Regions from separate parts of the Tardiphaga sp. 285_C5_N1_2 genome, predicted to be linked through region 2. Evidence: predicted binding sites of a transcription regulator. Region 2 holds the regulator's gene; the other holds the start of a gene.
What was found. Region 2 encodes LexA, which represses DNA repair genes until DNA is damaged. Its sites were predicted from a motif close to TGTTCNNNNTGTGTTCNG; they were not measured.
Positions count from the first base shown of each region.

Region 1 (9,166 bases), 2.8 Mb from region 2:
AACCAGGTGATCGCAGTCTGCGCAGCGGCGCTCATGTTCTGGGGCCGCAACATCTGCATGAAACCCTGCTTCGGTCGCACCAGTTCGTTGCCGTGCATGGCCATCCCCAACTCAATCGCCTTGTGCCGCAGGCATCACGCGAATCATCGATGCGGCTTATCCGCACCAGACATCACGGGCGCTCAACAGCCGTGTGACGGGCGTGTTGCGGGGGTGTGACAGCGAAGGTGGAGCTGCTAGGCGGCGACGTGCCGCATCTTGGCGAGTCCCTTGAGGGCTTCGGCGAGCTTGTCGCGGTCCAGCGGCTTCATCAGGAAGCCGTCCATGCCGGCCTCGAAACAGGCATAGCGATCTTCGACCAGTGCATTCGCTGTGAGGGCCAGGATCGGGGTACGCCTGACGCGTTGACCGGCCTCGCGCGCGCGAATGCGTTTGGTGGTCTCGATGCCGTCGAGCTTCGGCATTTGGATATCCATCAGGACGAGGTCATAGGGCGTGCCTGCGGAGTCGGAGGCGAGCCAGGATTCCAGTGCCTCTTCGCCATTGGTGGTCACGACCGGCTTGTGGCCAAGCCGCGTCAGCAACGAGCGCATCAGTAGCGCGTTGATCTCGTTGTCTTCGGCGACTAGGATCGAGAGGCTGGGTGCTATCGCCGCCGTTGGTTCCGATGTGGCCGGATCACGATCCAACGGATCATCGGCGGCGATTGTCGGTGAGTCCGTCTGCAATGTGAGGCGCGCGGCGAGCGAGGTCGCACGCAGTGGCTTCACCAGATAGCCGGTGAACGCACTTGGCGTTGTGGGCTGCAGCTCATGACGCATCGCCGGCGTGAACAGCACGATCCGTCGCAGCGCGTGCGGAATTGCAGCGTTCGCAAGCCGCTCGGCAGCGTCAGCACCAAGAGCGCGATCGATCATGATGGCGTGCCATGAACGTTCGGGTAGCAGCGCTTGCGCGACGGCGAGATCGGACACAGTGCAGGTCTGCGCGCCCCATCGCCCGAGTCGCAGGGCTGTGAGCGAAGCTTCGATGGTTTGTGGCGCCACCAGCATCACCGAAAGGCCCGTGAGATCCGGCGGCACGAAGGTCGCGGCGCCGCTGTCGGAAGCGGTGAGCGGGATAGACACTTCGAATGTCGAGCCGGCACCGAGCGTGCTCTGCAGCGTGATGCGGCCGTTCATGCGCTTGACGATGCGCTCGCTGATGCTGAGGCCAAGACCCGTTCCGCCATAGTGCCGCGCGGTACCCTCGTCTGCCTGTTCGAATTCGCGGAAGATGCGCTGCTGCGCATCCGGCGCGATGCCGATGCCGGTGTCACGCACCAGGAAAGAGACTTCGTTCGGCCAGATGCCGGGTTCGACGATCAGCGCTACGCCGCCGGTCGCCGTGAACTTGATGGCATTGCCGGCGAGATTGAGCAGCACCTGGCGCAGGCGCGCCGCATCGCCCATCACTGTCAGCGGCAATCGTTCATCGACATAGGCCGCGATTTCGAGATTGCGTGCCTGCGCGCGCGGCGCCAGCAATTCGGTGATGTCCTCGATCAATCCGGCTAGTGCAAAGGGTCGATGTTCCAGATCGATCTTGCCGGCCTCGATCTTGGAGTAATCTAGCAGCTCCTCGATCAGCGACAGCAGCGCATCGCCGGAGGTCTTCACGGCCTTGGCGTAAGTGGTCTGTTCGGGTGTCAGCGGCGTATCGAGCAGCAAGCCGCTCATGCCGAGAATGCCGTTCAGCGGCGTGCGGATTTCATGGGACGCCATCGCGAGGAACCGCGACTTGGCGCGGTTGGCGGCATTGGCATGGTCGCGCGCTTCACCGAGGGCGCGTTCGGTCTGGGTGCGGTCGGTGACATCGCGACCCACGCATTGCAACTCGGCGGGCTGGCCCGCATCGATCCGCACCAGACCTTCGCGCCAGGCGATCCAGCGCGGACCGGTCGCCGTGGCGATCTTCTGATCGTGCATGCTGGTGCCGTTGGGCTCGTTGGCGATATCGCCCTGCTCCAGCAGCGTGAGTTCGAAGTGGCTGCCGATCAATGCTTCGCGCGATTGTTCCGCCAGCGCACAATAAGCATCGTTGACGAAGGTGATGCAGCCTTCGCTGTCACGGATCACAATGAGGTCGCCCTGTGCCTCGAACAGGCTGCGCGCGCGCTCTTCGGCTTCTTTCAATTCCCAGTTCCGATCGACCAGGGCTTCGTTATGCGCAGCCAATTTGCGCATCCGCTTGCCTATGAAGCGCATACGGATGCTCATGGTGGCCAAGGCGACGCAGGCCAGCGCGAACAGAAAGCTGGCACCGATCGCAAAAGCATGCGGGTCGTAACCTGAGTCTTTCGAGGTCGAACCTGAGATGAAACCATAGGCGCCACCGAAGGCAGCCGAGAACATCACGAAGGAGCGGATGACGAAAGCAAGCCACGGAAAACGGCGCGCGAAGCGGCGGAAGTAGACCTTGATCCGGAAAACACCTTTCGCCACAGATCAGCACTCCGGCTTGGTCACATCACGGCTCGCGCTTGCACGCGACTACAGGCCGCGACCAGGCGATCGCAGATGTCGGAGACAATGCGGGGATGTTGTTGCCAAGTGCTTGCGCGGTGGCAGTTTTGAATTTACCCGCGCAGACATGGTTGATGAAGCGTTAATGCGCGGCTTGGAGGCTGGCCGCTGCCATCCACGCCGGGGTGCGGCTGCGGGCGCTGACGATCAGCGCGGCGGCATCGCGCGCCGTGAAGCTGCGAGACTTCACGAAGATCCGGTAGTCGGCGTCACCTTCCTCCGACAGATAGATGGCGGGTTCCGAACTCGCGGATGTGTCGGCAATGCGGATGAAGCGCGTCGCAGCAGTGAGGGGACAAGCATCCGGTTCCGCGGCGTCGACATCATCAAGTACGACGAAGTCGGCGGTGTCAGCACTATCGACGATTTGCACACGGACGGTCGCCTGCTGGGGATCGTTGGTGAAGCTGACATGCGATTGCGCCTGCCAAGGCATGGCGGCGATCTGGATGGTGGTCTCACCGGTGGAGATGCAGGGATGCGTTCCGCTCACGAGATCGCCGCGGGCGAGAAAGGCTGCCAGCGCCAGGGGAATCGTCGAGGCTAAAATCTTGAAACGCAGCATGACACGGTACTCGCCCTGGCCCCGCAACGCGGGGTTATGGTGAGCAGAGCGTAAACAAAACTCGTTACTATCGCGTTGACGTCCACATCAGTGGCGAGGAGGAGACGTCAAGCAGCTCGGCGAATGTCCTCCGCCAGCGCGCGGTAAGACAACGCCTCGGCCAGATGCAGCCGCCCGATTTTCTCGGCGCCGTCGAGATCCGCCAGCGTCCGCGCCACGCGCAGTACGCGGTGATAACCGCGCGCGGTCAGTCGCATCGTTTCGGCGGCATCGCGCAACAATGTCAGTCCCTGCGCATCGGGCTGCGCAACCGTTTCCAGCACGGAGGCGGGCGCGGAGGCATTGGTATGTGTGCCCGGCAATCCCGCCGCGGCATAGCGCATGGTCTGCAGATCGCGCGCGGCGGCGACACGCGCCGCGACCTCGGCAGAACCCTCGGAAGGTGGCGGCAGAATGAGATCTGCTGCGGTCACCGCCGGGACTTCGATGCGCAGATCGATGCGGTCCATCAAGGGGCCCGAGATGCGCGCCTGATAATCCGAGGTGCAGCGATCGATGCGGCCGCGCTTGCAAGAGAAGCCCGGCTCGAAAGCGTGGCCGCAGCGGCATGGATTCATCGCGGCAACCAGCATAAAGCGAGCGGGATAGGTGACGCGGTGATTGGCGCGCGACACGGCGACCTCGCCATTCTCCAGCGGTGCGCGCAGCGAATCCAGCACGCGCGGATCGAACTCCGGCAGTTCATCGAGAAACAGCACGCCTTGATGCGCCAGCGAAATCTCGCCCGGCCGCGCGCGCAGGCCGCCCCCGGTGAGTGCGGCCATGCTGGCAGAATGATGCGGTGCGCGGAACGGCCGGCGTGAGGTGAGTGCGCCGTCCTTGATCTCGCCGGCCACCGACGCAATCATCGAGACTTCGAGGAGCTCCGCCGGCGATAGTGGCGGCAGGATCGACGGGAGCCGTGCCGCCAGCATGGATTTGCCTGATCCTGGACTCCCTGCCATCAGCAGGTGATGGCCGCCCGCGGCAGCGATCTCCAGCGCGCGCTTGGCGCTTTCCTGTCCCTTGATGTCGCGCAGATCCAGCAGCGTTTCTTCACGCGCATGTATCTTCGGCTGCGGCCGTGACAAAACCTGCGTACCCTTGAAGTGATTGGCGATCTGGATCAGCGACGTCGCGGCGATGATCTGGATATCGGGACTGGCCCAGGCGGCTTCCGCGCCGCAGGCTTCTGGGCAGATCAATCCCTCGTCCCGCGCATTGGCGCCGATCGCTGCAGGCAGTACGCCAGCCACTGGCGCGAGCGAGCCATCGAGACCGAGTTCGCCGAGCACGGTGAAGCCCGTCAATGCATCCGGCGGAATCGCGCCGATCGCGGCCATCAATCCCAGCGCGATCGGCAGATCGTAATGGCTGCCTTCCTTGGGTAAGTCAGCGGGCGCGAGATTGACGATGATCCGCCGTGCCGGCAGCGCCAGACCCGAGGCGACCAGCGCGGCACGGACCCGTTCGCGCGCTTCGGATACTGCCTTGTCGGGCAGGCCGACGATCAAAAAATTCGGCAGACCGGGCACGACCTGAACCTGCACGTCGACCGCGCGGGCCTCGATCCCCTCAAAGGCTACGGTGGAAACACGTTGAACCATGCCGCCCTCATTCGAGATGAGAGCGTAACCTAAGGTTGCTTCTACATCAAGAACAATCAGTGAACGAAATGTAGCGGTAAAGTATGCTGGTTTCGGCTGAAGTCGGCCATTGGCGTAGAAAATCTTAAACACGTCATGCAAAGCATCCTATGAGCTTCGAGACGAAGACTGGGTGCCCGCAGATGTCAGATCGCTTGTCGATGCCGCCAGACGCTCCGGATGACGCCGACCTGATCGCTGCGCTGAAGGCGCAGATCGAAGCTCAACAGGCCATCATCGATCAACAGGCTGCTTCGCTGGCGCATAGCCGGAAGATATTCGATCGCTCCTCGGCGGCAGCGCGAATCGGCGTCTGGGAATGCGACCTCTCCGATGAATCGCTGGTCTGGACCGATGTTGTCTATGACATCTTCGATCTACCGCGTGGCTCGACGCCGATTCGCGAGGAGGCGCTCGCCTGTTATCCCGAAGAATCCGTCAGGGAACTGACGAAGCGGCGCAGCAAGGCCATCGAGGATCGCACGGGCTTCAGTCTCGATGCGGAGATCATCACCTTCAAGGGCAACCGGCGCTGGATCAGGATCACGGCCACTGTCGAGTCGGTCGATGGCGTTGCCGTCCGCATCTTCGGCATGAAGCAAGACATCACCGAAGAGAAAATTCTGGCGGATCGCAACCGCTATCTCGCCGAATTCGATACGCTGACCGGCCTCGCCAATCGCAGCCAGTTTCAAACCAAGCTGTCGCTGTTCGATGCGGCGTCGGCCATCAAGGTGAAGCCGTTCGGCGCGCTGCTGTTGATCGATCTCGATGAATTCAAGCCGGTCAATGACTGTTTCGGCCACGCAGCGGGCGATGCCTGCCTGACCGTCGTTGCAAATCGAATTCGCAACATCTGTGCCGGTGCGGAACTGGTCGCACGACTCGGCGGTGACGAATTCGCGGTTCTGCTGGGGCCTCACGCGGAATTCGAGGAAGCCTCGGAGACGGCGCGTGCGATTGTCACGCAGTTGGGACTGCCGATTGATCATCGCGGACAACAGTTGCGGGTTGGCGCATCAATCGGCATCGCGCTGGCCGATAACTGCACGTCATCGCAATTGGCAGCCATGGCCGATTCGGCGCTCTATGCGGCGAAGGATGCCGGACGTGGCACGTTCCGGATCTACAAACGCGGAGCGGAGAGACGTCAGAGGGACGCCTCATCCGCGGCGTGAGGATAAATTGCTGCGGAATTCCTGCGGCGGTCACTGTCTCAAGATCGCCGCAGGAAAGTCGCAGGACTTCCGCTAGAGATTCATCACCATCGGCTCGGCGATATAGCGGAAGCCGTCGCCCGATTTGACCACATGGCCATAACCCGGCCAGGCAAAGTGATAGGACATCACGGCGGTCTTGTTGGCCGCGAGCATGTCGAGCATCTTTACCCGCGTTGCCGCGGCCATCTTCGGATCGGAATCATAGGCGAACTCCATCCGCGGCTTCTCCAGCAACAGCACCTGATGATGGGTGAGGTCGCCGAGGAACGCGAAGGACTTTCCGTCCGACTGGATCATGAACATGTGGTGGCCGAACGTATGGCCAGGTGCATGCATGGCGGTGACGCCCGGCAGGAACTCCTGGCCGTCCTTGAAGAACACCAGGCGATCCTTCACCGGCAGCAGGTTCTTGCGCGCATGGACGATGAAGTCCTTGAGCGGCGAACCGAGCTTGCCTTCGTCGGTCCAGAACTTGAAGTCTTCCTCGCTGAGATAGATCTGCGCGTTGGGAAATAGCGGCTTGTCATTGGCATCGACGATACCGCCGATATGATCGATATGGGCGTGCGAGCACACCACGGCATCGATATCGCCGGGCTTGATACCGGCTTCGGCCATACTTTTCTGCAGGCGACCCGTGGTGTTGCCGAACAGTTGCGACGTGCCCATGCCGGTGTCGAACAGGATCAGTCTGTCGCCCATGTTGACGATCGGCGCGTTCTGTTCGAGCACGACATTGCTGCTGCTGAGGAAATTATCCGTCAGCATCTTCTGCACGTCTTCCTTGGGTACGCCGACGAATGTGCCGGAGGGATCGCCGAGCGGCAAAGGTCCGTCGGAGACAACGGTGACTTCCGCGCTGCCTAACATGAAACGGTGGAAGTAGGGCGCCTGTGTGCCGAGCTTTGGTGCCTTGGCCGATGCGCTGCCGATGAGGCCGGGAGCGAGAAGATTTGCGCCCAAACCAGCGCCGAGCGAGAGCAGGGACCTTCGCGAAACTTCTGAAGTCATGCGTTTCTCCACTGATATGCTTTTGCTTGCCGCCACATGTAGCGGGCCGCTCGATTGGTCGAGCGTGCATCGGCATGCTGCGCTTGCCGTCCATGACTGGCAAGCAAAAGCAGCAGGCGGAGAATTGCGACAAATGGAATTCAAACTGCTGCGTCAAGTATTGACGCAGCGCAGCGAGTGACGCGAGCGGAGTTTACTTCCGCTTCGCTTCGATCACGTCCCAGACCCGCGCCGCGACATCCGGTCCGCCAAGCTTGGCGATGGCGCGAATGCCCGTGGGCGACGTCACGTTGATCTCGGTGAGATTGCCATCGATCACGTCGATGCCGACGAACAGCAGACCGAGATCACGCAGTGCCGGTCCGACACGTTCGCAGATTTCGCGCTCACGCGGCGAGAGTTCGGTGGCCTTGGCGGCGCCGCCACGCACCATGTTGGAGCGCAAATCGTCTTCAGCCGGCACGCGGTTCACGGCACCCGCGAATTCGCCGTCGATCAGGATGATGCGCTTGTCACCATGCTTCACTTCGGGGAGGAAGCGCTGGATGACCCACTGCTCCTTGAAGGTCACGGAGAACAGATCGTAGAGCGAACCGAAATTCATGTCCTGCGGCAGCACGCGAAACACCGCTGCGCCGCCATGGCCGTGCAGCGGCTTCATCACCACGGCGCCATGCTCGGCGCGGAATGCATTGATCTCGTCCTTGTCGCGCGAGATCAGCGTCGGCGGCATCAAGTCCGAGAAGCCCATCACGAAGATCTTCTCCGGCGCGTTGCGCACCGAGGCCGGATCATTGACCACCAGCGTCTTCGGATGAATGCGCTCGAGCAGATGCGTCGAGGTGATGTAAGCGAGATCGAATGGCGGGTCCTGCCGCAGCAACACCACGTCGAAGGATTCCATGTTGGTGCGGGTGGGATCGCCGAGGGTGAAATAATCGCCCTCGATATCGCGCACCGACAGCGATTGCACTGGCGCCACCACGTCATTGCCGCGCAGCGAGAGCTTGTCCGGCGTGTAATAGGACAGTTTGTGGCCACGCTTCTGGGCTTCCAGCAACATCGCGAAGGTCGAATCGCCCTTGTGATTGATGCGCGCAATGGGGTCCATCTGGACGGCGACGTTCAAGGTCATGCTGGGGTCCGGAATTGTGGTCGGGAAAGCGAAAATTCAGGTACTGGCGTCGAATGCCGCTAACAGATGGCGTGGCAAATGTCTTGGCGCAATCAGCACGACGTCGAAACGCAGGTCGAATTCTGCATGTTCGGGATGCGCCATCAGCCAGCCCTGGGCGGCATCCATGATCCGGGCCTGCTGACGTGGTGTCACCGCATAGGCGGCCTCGTCCAGGCTGGCGCGGGCCTTTACCTCGACAAAGGCAATCAGGCTGCGTTTTCTGGCGACGATGTCGATCTCGCCATGGGGGCTACGAAAGCGGCGGGCCAGGATGCGGTAGCCCTTGGCCAGCAGCAAAGCAGCGGCACGGCTTTCGGCGGAGAGGCCGGTATTGAACGCGGCGACGCGCTCCGGCGCAGCCGGTCTGGCTGCGCGCTTCGGGGCGGAGACTTTGTCAGTCTTCGCCATCGCCTGAGTCCCTGTGAATCTCCTTGGCCAGCTCCAGCGCGCGGGCATAGACGGCGCGGCGCGGCCGGCCGGACAGTTCGACCGCATGCGCCACGGCGTCCTTGACGCTGTCGCGCTGCAGCGAGTTGCGCAGCAGGGCATCGAGGTCGTCTTCGGTCATGGCTTGCGCATCGGCGGCCGGCGGCCCGATCACCAGGACGAATTCACCCCGGGTTTCCAGCCCATCGGCCTCCTTGGCCAGATCGGCAATCGCTCCGCGATTGACCTCTTCATGCATCTTCGTGAGTTCGCGGCAGATCGCCGCATCGCGGTTGCCCATGATGTCCGCGAGATCGGCCAGCGTGTCCTGCACGCGGTTGCCGGAGTCGAACATCACCAGCGTGGCATCGATGGCAGCCAGCTCGGTCAGGCGGGATCGCCGCGCCATCTGCCGCGACGGTAAAAAGCCCTCGAAGAAAAAGCGATCGGTCGGCAGGGCAGAGACGGCCAGCGCGGCCAGCACCGAGGATGGCCCCGGCAGCGAAATCACATTGAAG
Region 1 covers NZ_CP197241.1:5,883,497-5,892,662, reverse strand. The annotation lists gene AB7951_RS27900 (GNAT family N-acetyltransferase) at 1-98, opposite strand, end outside; gene AB7951_RS27895 (ATP-binding protein) at 237-2,483, opposite strand; gene AB7951_RS27890 (hypothetical protein) at 2,647-3,129, opposite strand; gene AB7951_RS27885 (YifB family Mg chelatase-like AAA ATPase) at 3,237-4,775, opposite strand; gene AB7951_RS27880 (diguanylate cyclase domain-containing protein) at 4,958-5,992, shown strand; gene AB7951_RS27875 (MBL fold metallo-hydrolase) at 6,065-7,045, opposite strand; gene AB7951_RS27870 (hypothetical protein) at 7,044-7,226, shown strand; gene gshB (glutathione synthase) at 7,239-8,180, opposite strand; gene AB7951_RS27860 (YraN family protein) at 8,217-8,630, opposite strand; gene rsmI (16S rRNA (cytidine(1402)-2'-O)-methyltransferase) at 8,617-9,166, opposite strand, start outside.
Region 1: AB7951_RS27885 (YifB family Mg chelatase-like AAA ATPase) is a predicted target of LexA. The motif match lies at 4,824-4,841, and genes of this name have one in related genera.

Region 2 (9,166 bases):
CTGTTGCCGAAGGACTTCTGATCCGCAAGCCATTCGCTCCCGCCGCCGCCGCTGGCGATTCCTGCGCGATCATGCGACTGCCTGTTTAAAGGCCGAGATGCGCGATGGAATGCCGGGCCACCGGAACTTCCGCCGCGCGGCATGTTCTCTGAGCTTTTTTCTGACTGAGATACCTTAACGCGGCTTCAGTCACTGAATTGTCACGTAACGCAGCGAGACATCGCTGCGAAACAAGATCGGTGCACAAATGGACTATTTCAAACGCTTCAATTTCCTGTTTGCGATGCCAACATTCGACGCCGACGATCTCGAGGGCATTCGGCTCAATCAGATCGTCGATGAGATCGAGCGTTCCGGCTTCGAGGTCGTCAAGGCGCGCAAGCTCGAAGACGCCACGATCGCGGTCCAGACCGACGCGGCCATCGGCTGCATGGTGGTCGACTGGGGCAAGAAGGGCCTCGAAGGCAAGACCGCGGCGCTGATCAACCTGATGCGCAAACGGGGCCTCGACTTTCCGATCATCCTGCTGATCCGTCGCAAGCGGTTTGAAGACGTCCCGGTCGAGGTGCTCGATTTCATCGACGGCTATGTCTTCCTGTCGGAGGAAACACCGCCGTTCATCGCCAAGAATCTCATCAGCCGGTTGAAGCAATATGCCGAGACGCTGAAGACGCCGTTCTTCGGCGCTTTGGTCGACTATGCCGAGGAAGGCAACCAGCTCTGGACCTGCCCGGGCCACAATGGCGGCGTGTTCTACAGCCGCAGCCCGATCGGCCGCGTGTTCATGGAGCATCTCGGCGAAGCCGTGTTTCGCGACGACCTCGACAATTCGGTGCTCGATCTCGGCGATCTGCTGACTCATGAGGGCCCTGCGCTGCAGGCGCAGAAGGAAGCCGCGCAGATTTTTGGCGCGGAGAAAACCTATTTCGTGCTCAACGGCACCTCGACCTCCAACAAGGTCGCGCTATCGGCCCTGGTCACCGATGGCGACCTCGTGCTGTTCGATCGCAACAACCACAAAGCGGCCCTGCACGGCGCATTGATGATTTCAGGCGGTGTGCCGATCTATGTGCCAACGACGCGCAATCCCTGGGGCCTGATCGGCCCGATGAACTGGGATGCGCTCGACGAGGACGCGCTGCGCGAGCGCATCCGTATCAATCCGCTGGTCACGGATCCCGAGGCCTGGAAGCGTCCACGCCCGTTCCGCGTCGCCGTGGTCGAACAGTGCACCTATGACGGCACCATCTACAGCGCCGAGATGATCATCGCGCGCATCGGCCATCTCTGCGATTATATCCTGTTCGACGAGGCCTGGGCGGGCTTCATGAAATTCCACCCGCTCTATGCCGGCCGCTTCGCCATGGGGCTCAAGGAGCTTGGTCCGGATTCTCCGGGTATCATCGCGACGCAGTCGACCCATAAGCAGCTTGCGAGCTTCTCTCAGGCGTCGCAGATCCACATGAAGGATCGCCACATCCGCGGCCAGAAGCGCCGCGTCGAGCATCGGCGCTTCAACGAAAGCTTCATGCAGCACGCCTCGACCTCGCCGTTCTATCCGCTGTTCGCATCATTGGATGTCGGCGCGCAGATGATGAAGGGCCGCTCCGGCGAAGTGTTGTGGGACGACACGATCCGGCTTGGCATCGAACTGCGCAAGAAGATGCGCGCCGTGCGCCGCGAATTCGAGGAGAAGGAAACCCGCGCCGAGCGTCGCTGGTTCTTCGAACCCTTCGTGCCCGAGCGCGTCGCGATTCCCGACGCAGCCAGCGAAGGCGCTGTTCACAATGTGCCCTGGGAAAGCATCGGCACAGACCAGCTGGCCACCAATCCGGCTTATTGGCAGCTCGCGCCTGACGCCGCCTGGCATGGCTTCCCCGGCATGGAAGCCGGTTTCACCATGACCGATCCCAACAAGCTGACGGTAGTGACACCCGGCTTCGACCGCACCACCGGCGGCTATGCGGAACACGGCATCCCCGCGCCCGTGGTGGCGCAGTTCCTGCGCGAAAATCGCATCGTGCCGGAGAAGAACGACCTTAACTCGCTGCTCTTCCTGCTGACGCCCGGCGTGGAGGCCAGCAAGGCCGGCACGCTGATATCGGGCCTCGTCGCCTTCAAGAAGTTTCATGACGACAACGCGCTGCTGGAAGACGTCATCCCCGAATTCGCCAGGCGCAGGCCGGCGCGTTATGCGGGCATACGCCTGCGGGATCTGTGCGGCGACATGCACCGGTTCTTCCGCGAGGCCAATGTGAGCGAACTTCAGACCAGGCAATTCTCCGCCGACCATCTGCCGGAGATTGCCATGTCACCCCATGATGCCGCGCGCTGTCTGGTGCGCAACGACGTCGATTACCTCCCGATCGATGAGATTTTCGGGCGCGTCGCGACGACGCCGTTCGTGGTCTACCCGCCCGGCATCGCCACGATCGTCCCCGGAGAACGGCTCACCGAACGGTCAAAGCCGATGATCGATTATCTCAGGATGTTCGAGACCTGCTTCAACACGTTCCCGGGCTTCGACGTCGAAATCCAGGGCATCTACCGCAAGGTCGACGCCAATGGCCGGATCCGGCTTTACACTTACGTGGTCTCCGAATAGGGAGCACGTAAGGAGCCAGATTTGCCAACGGAACTCGAACAGCCGGTCGTCATCCGACCATCACGCGACACCGACGTCGATGCCATGCTGGCGATCTATCGCCGGCACATCCGGCAAGGCGTCGAGGAAGGCGTCAGCGACGCCGACACGCCGCAGCCCGACGATCTCAGAGACCGGCGCAAGAACCTGCGCAGCAAACGGTTCCCGCACCTCGTCGCCACGCAAGGCGGCGAGGTCGTGGGCTACGCCTATGTGGTGTTGTTCCGCAAGCGACCGGCCTACCGCTACACGGTCAAGCATTCGATCTATATCCACCACGGGCATGTCGGTCGAGGCATCGGCCGGCTGCTGATGCGCGAACTTATCGACGTGTGCGCGGCGGCCGGCTTCCGGCAGATCATCGGCTATATCGATGCCGACAACACGGCCTCGCTCGGCTTGCATGAGAGCTTTGGCTTTGCCCGCGTCGGCTTGCTGCCCGGCGTCGCCTATCGCTCCGGCCGCTGGGCCGACACGATCATGGTTCAGCGCTCGCTGGCGACCGGCTCCACGACTCCGCCGCCGCCCATTGGGCGCATGACGTCCGCGTAGCCCAGGCGACCGCGGAAGCATTTTCCATGTCCGTCGAGGATCGACGACTGGTGAGGAACAGCCTCCTCAAACCTCCCTCAACGTGCATTCTGTTGACGGCAAATTAAGCATTGCAGAACACATATGGAACATATAGTGTTCGTTCATGATTTGTTTCGAGATTCTGTGGCTTTGAGTAGTTTGAGAGTGCCCGAACTCGCGCAACCGATCTTTGAACGATCGTCTCAGGATTGAGGCTCACCGTTCGAAGGCCCTTTGAAACGCACGCGGCGGCCGACACCGTCAACTGAGGATGGCTTCAGATGCTCACGCGCAAACAATACGAACTCCTGCGATTCATCGATCAACGGCTGAAGGAAGCCGGCGTCCCGCCGTCCTTCGACGAGATGAAGGATGCGCTCGACCTGCGCTCGAAGTCCGGCATCCATCGTCTGATCACCGCGCTGGAAGAACGCGGCTTCATACGCCGTCTGCCCAATCGCGCCCGTGCCATCGAAGTCATCAAGCTGCCAGAGCTCGGCGCGCCGGTCACCGGCGGTACCGGCCGCCGCGGCTTCACGCCCAGCGTCATCGAAGGCACGCTTGGCAAGGTGCGTTCGGCCGCCAGCATCGCCAGCAACAGCGGCGATGATGACAATGGCCGCACAGTTGCCATCCCGGTGATGGGCCGGATCGCGGCAGGTACGCCGATCGAGGCACTGCAGACGCGCAGCCACACCATCAGCATGCCCGCAGACATGCTCGGTTCCGGCGAACATTACGCGCTCGAAGTGCGCGGCGATTCCATGCAGGACGCCGGCATTCTCGACGGCGACACCGTGCTGATCCAGCGCAACGAGAGCGCCGACACCGGCGACATCGTGGTGGCCCTGATCGACGACGAGGAAGCCACGTTGAAGCGCTTCCGCCGCCGCGGCGCGTCGATCGCGCTGGAGCCTGCGAATGACGCCTACGAGGTCCGCATCCTGCCGCCCAACCGGGTGCGCATTCAGGGCAAGCTGATCGGCCTGTATCGCCGCTACTGAGATTTGCGCCTCGGCGGATTACTGATCTTCGGGTTGAAGATCGGCTTCCGCCGGCGTCGCATCCACCGGCCGATTTTGTGGCGTACGACTGTTCGGGATCAGATCGTGCTGGGGCTCATCAGGAATGGCGCGCGACCACGGACGGTCCAGGCCACGCGGTCGCACGGCATCGATGGTAAAGCCGTTCGCGGTTCGCTGCAGGCTCACCGCACCATTTCGTTGCAAGCGATCCTGATCGATCACCAGCGCCCTGCAATCCCTCGGCGATTGTCGCGCCGTGACGATGAGCGCCGCTTTCTCGCAATCATCTGTGAAAGCATCCGGCTGTAGAACCAGCGCCACCAAAGCGCCATCGGCCAGCGCCGCGATGCACCCGTCGCGGTCGCAGGACACGCCGTGGCCGACTGAGGCATCGGTCGGCAGGCGTGCATCCGCATCGCCGGCAAGCCACTCTTTCAGCAAAAATGTATCCTTGGCGCTGCGCATCACGTGGAGATGCCCGTCCCTGCCCCGTACCGCGACGCTGCGACCATCACCCGAGATCAGCACATCCGGCTGCTTCACCAGCAATGCCCATACAATCGAGAGCACCAGCACGCCAGCCCCCGCGAAGCGCAACGGCGTGCGCAGCAATCCGAGCACGATGATGCCGATACTGGCTGATATCAGCGGTCCAGTGCCGAAGGCCGGCATCCGGCCGATGGCACCGGGCAAGGCTGCGACCCATTGCGTGACCACGATCATCCACTGGATGCCGACATCCATTAGCCGCCAGAACACACCGTCAAAGCCAAACGGCATGGCCACCAAACCAAGAATACCCGCCGGCATCACCAGCGCTGAGACCACCGGCATCGCCAGGAGATTGGCGACAACGCCATAGGGCGTGACGCGGTGGAAATGAAACGCGGCATAGGGCGTGGTGGCGAGGCCCGCGACCAGCGAGGCCAGCACGAGCATCGCGATCTCGCGTCCGCCCCATAGCGCCACGCGCGCCGTCGCGGAATGATCGGGCGAGGCAAACAGCGCGGGCATGCCGATCTGTACCAATGCGACCAGCCCCAGCGTCGCCGCGAATGACATCTGAAAACTCGGATGCACCAACGCTTCCGGCGCAACGATCAGCACAACCATTGCTGCCACCGCCAGGGTGCGGAACGTCACCGCCCGGCGATCGACCATGACTGCAATCAGCACGACGGCCGTCATGAAAAACGATCTCTGCGTCGCGACTTCAGCACCTGACAACAGCAGATAGAACAGTGCTGCGAATAACGCAGTAGCCGCTGCGACTTTCTTGATCGGGAACGTCACCGTCAGCACGGGGATCAGTGCCAGCAGCGCGCGGATCGCAAAGAACACCACGCCGGCGACAACGGCCATGTGATAGCCAGAAATCGACAATACATGACCGAGGCCGGAGATGAACATCGCATCATTGACGTCAGCCGAAATCGCATCGCGGCGGCCCGTGAGCAGCGCCGTGGCAATGGCGCGGCTATCGCCCGAGAGCACGGTGCGGATCCGCGCGTCGATGGCGTCGCGTAGCCCCTGCATGGTCGCCGAATAGCGTAGCGCCACACTCGGCTGTATCGGCGGATCGACTGCCTTGATGCCGCCCATCACAAAACCGGACGCGCCGATCCCTTGAAAATACAGATCCCGTCCGAAGTCGTAGCTCCCCGGCCGGAGCGGCGGCAGCGGCGGCTGCAGCCTTGCCTTCAATTCGACGAAGCTGCCGACGGCAGGCGCCATGCCCTTCTTCACCGACAGCCGCACACGGGTGAGCTTCGGCGCGGCGCGCGGGCTGTCCATCGTGGCAACGCGCAGCACGAAGCGATCCGTGCGCTCCCGTTCCTCGTGCGTTTCAACGAAGCCGGTCAGCGCGACGGAATAGAGCGGCTTCGCCAGAACCTCATGAGCCACGCGCGCGGTTTTCATTGCAGCCATCGCAAAGCCGGCCGCGATTACCGCAATGAGCAAGATCAAGGGAAACCATCGCTGCCGCCGCAGCAAAAACGCAGCCACGCAAAGAAGGCCTGCCGTCGCAGCGGCAACCCAGGCCACCGGCTCATGCTCAGCGGCAAAATACAGCGCGATGCCGGTCCCGAAAGCGATCGGCACCCAAGGCAGCAAGCGACCGGGACCAGCTTCGGCCCACACCCACGTCCAGAGCGTCTCGAAGCCCGATGTCGACGACGTCGGTGACGGGAGAGCGACGCCTGCCGTGGCCGGCGGCGGCCATGTGGTCGCCGTGCCGGATCGGCCCCGCCGCTGTTGCTGATCCCCACCCCGCGCCATCGAACGCCCGCACGCCAAGCTTGTCCTTCCGAATGCTATCGGAAGGGCAAGCGGCGGCTAGCGGAACGGATGCAGAATACGAAAACTAATCCCTGGGGTTGCTCAAGCGAGCTTGGCGTAGCTGTCGCGCAGACCGACGGTACGGTTGAAGACCAGCTTGCCCGGCGCTGAATCCTTGTCGCGACAGAAATAACCCTGGCGCTCGAACTGCACGACATCGCTTGTGTTGTCGCTCGCCAGCGCCGGCTCAAGCATGGCGCCGGTCAGCTTCTCCAGCGAGTCCGGATTGAGCTGCGATGCGAACTCGGTCGCATTGGGCTGCGGATCGGCGAACAGCTGATTGTAGACGCGCACTTCCGCCTGCACGGCATCTGCAGCGCTCACCCAATGGATGGTCGCCTTGACCTTGCGGCCGTCCGGCGCATTGCCGCCCCGGGTTTCCGGATCATAGGTGCAGCGCAGTTCGACCACCTCGCCGGCAGCGTTCTTGATCACGTCCTTGCAGGTGATGAAATAGCCGTAACGCAAGCGGACCTCGCGGCCCGGCGCCATGCGGAAGAACTTCTTCGGCGGCTCTTCCATGAAGTCGTCATGCTCGATGTAGAGCTCGCGGCCGAATGAAATCTGCCGGTTGCCGAGCGACGCATCATCGGGATGGTTGATGGCTTCGAGCTGCTCGGTCTGTCCTTCCGGGTAGTTCTCGATCACCACCTTCAGCGGCTTCAGCACCGCCATGCGGCGCTGCGCCGTGCGATTCAGTGTCTCGCGCACGGCGAAATCGAACATCGAGATATCGACGGTCGAGTTGGCCTTGGCGACACCGATGCGCTTGACGAATTCGCGCAGTGCTTCGGCAGGAATGCCGCGGCGCTGTAGGCCGGCCAGCGTCGGCATCCGTGGATCGTCCCAGCCGGTGACATGGCCGCCGCGGACAAGCTCGGTCAGCACGCGCTTCGACAGCAGCGTGTAGGTCATGTTGAGGCGCGCGAATTCATACTGATGCGGCCGCGATGGCACCGGCAGATTTTCCAGGCACCAGTCGTAAAGCGGCCGGTGATCCTCGAATTCGAGCGTGCAGATCGAATGCGTCACGTGTTCGATGGCATCCGACTGACCGTGCGCGAAGTCGTAGCTCGGATAGATGCTCCAGGCGGTGCCCGTGCGCGGATGATGCGCATGCAGGATGCGATAGATCACGGGATCGCGCAGGTTGATGTTGCCCGACGACATGTCGATCTTGGCGCGCAGCACGCGGGCGCCGTTCGGGAATTCGCCGGCGCGCATCCGCGCGAACAGATCGAGGTTCTCATCAACCGAACGGTCGCGGAACGGGCTGTTCTGGCCGGGCTCCGTCAGGGTGCCACGCTTAAAGCGGATTTCTTCCTGCGACTGGTCATCGACATAGGCCTTGCCGGCGCGGATCAGATGTACCGCCCAGTCATAGAGCTGCTCGAAATAGTCCGAGGCGTAATGCAGGTTGCCCTCGCCCCAGTCGAAGCCGAGCCAGCGGACGTCGCGCTGGATGGCGTCGATATATTCCTGCTCTTCCTTGGTCGGATTGGTGTCGTCGAAACGCAGGTTGCAGTGGCCGCCGAATTCCTCGGCAACGCCGAAATTCAGGCAGATCGACTTGGCATGGCCGAGATGCAGGTAGCCGTTGGGCTCCGGCGGAAAGCGCGTCACCACGCTCTTGTGTTTGCCGGATTGCAGGTCCGCCGCAACGATGTCGCGGATGAAGTCACGGCCTACGTCGGATACCGATTCGTCTGTCATTTGCTGCCTTTCAAGCTGCGCCCTATGTGCCAAATCCGGAAGGCCGCGCCAAGGCCGGATCAGGGGCCGGGTCCCGCGAAAGGGCCTTTTCCGATGCGGTTCCGGCCCCAAATCCGCGTTTATTCGCCGTGAGACAGCGCCCTGTCGTTGTGATAAACGCCCGCCAACACTCACACCGAACTCGATCGAACCCGCTGATATGACCGCTCCCGTCGTTACCCGTTTCGCCCCCTCGCCGACCGGCTTCCTCCATATCGGCGGTGGACGCACCGCGCTGTTCAACTGGCTCTATGCCAAAAAGACCGGCGGCAAGATGCTGCTGCGGATCGAGGATACGGACCGCGAGCGTTCAACGGATGCCGCGATCGACGCCATTATCGACGGGTTGAAGTGGCTGGGCATCGAATGGGATGGCGACACCGTCTTCCAGTTTGCCCGTGCCGGCCGGCACCGCGAAGTCGCCGAACAGCTGCTGGCCGAGGGCAAGGCGTATTACTGCTATGCCTCGGCCGAGGAGCTGCAGCAGATGCGCGAGACCGCCCGCGCCGAGGGCAAGTCCAAGCTCTATAACGGGCTGTGGCGCGACCGTGATCCGTCGGATCCGCGCCCCGACGTCAAACCGACGATCCGCCTGAAGGCGCCGCTCACCGGCGAGACCGTGATCGAGGATCAGGTACAGGGCCGCGTGGTCTGGCAGAACGAGAATCTCGACGACCTCGTGCTGCTGCGTGGCGACGGCAATCCGACCTACATGCTCGCCGTGGTGGTCGATGACCATGACATGGGCGTGACCCATGTCATCCGCGGCGACGACCACCTGATCAACGCCGCCCGCCAGAAGCAGATCTACGACGCGCTCGGCTGGACCGTG
Region 2 covers NZ_CP197241.1:3,124,936-3,134,101, forward strand. The annotation lists gene AB7951_RS14940 (molybdopterin molybdotransferase MoeA) at 1-89, shown strand, start outside; gene AB7951_RS14945 (Orn/Lys/Arg decarboxylase N-terminal domain-containing protein) at 248-2,605, shown strand; gene AB7951_RS14950 (GNAT family N-acetyltransferase) at 2,627-3,196, shown strand; gene lexA (transcriptional repressor LexA) at 3,499-4,221, shown strand; gene AB7951_RS14960 (ComEC/Rec2 family competence protein) at 4,240-6,522, opposite strand; gene AB7951_RS14965 (glutamine--tRNA ligase/YqeY domain fusion protein) at 6,625-8,295, opposite strand; gene gltX (glutamate--tRNA ligase) at 8,495-9,166, shown strand, end outside.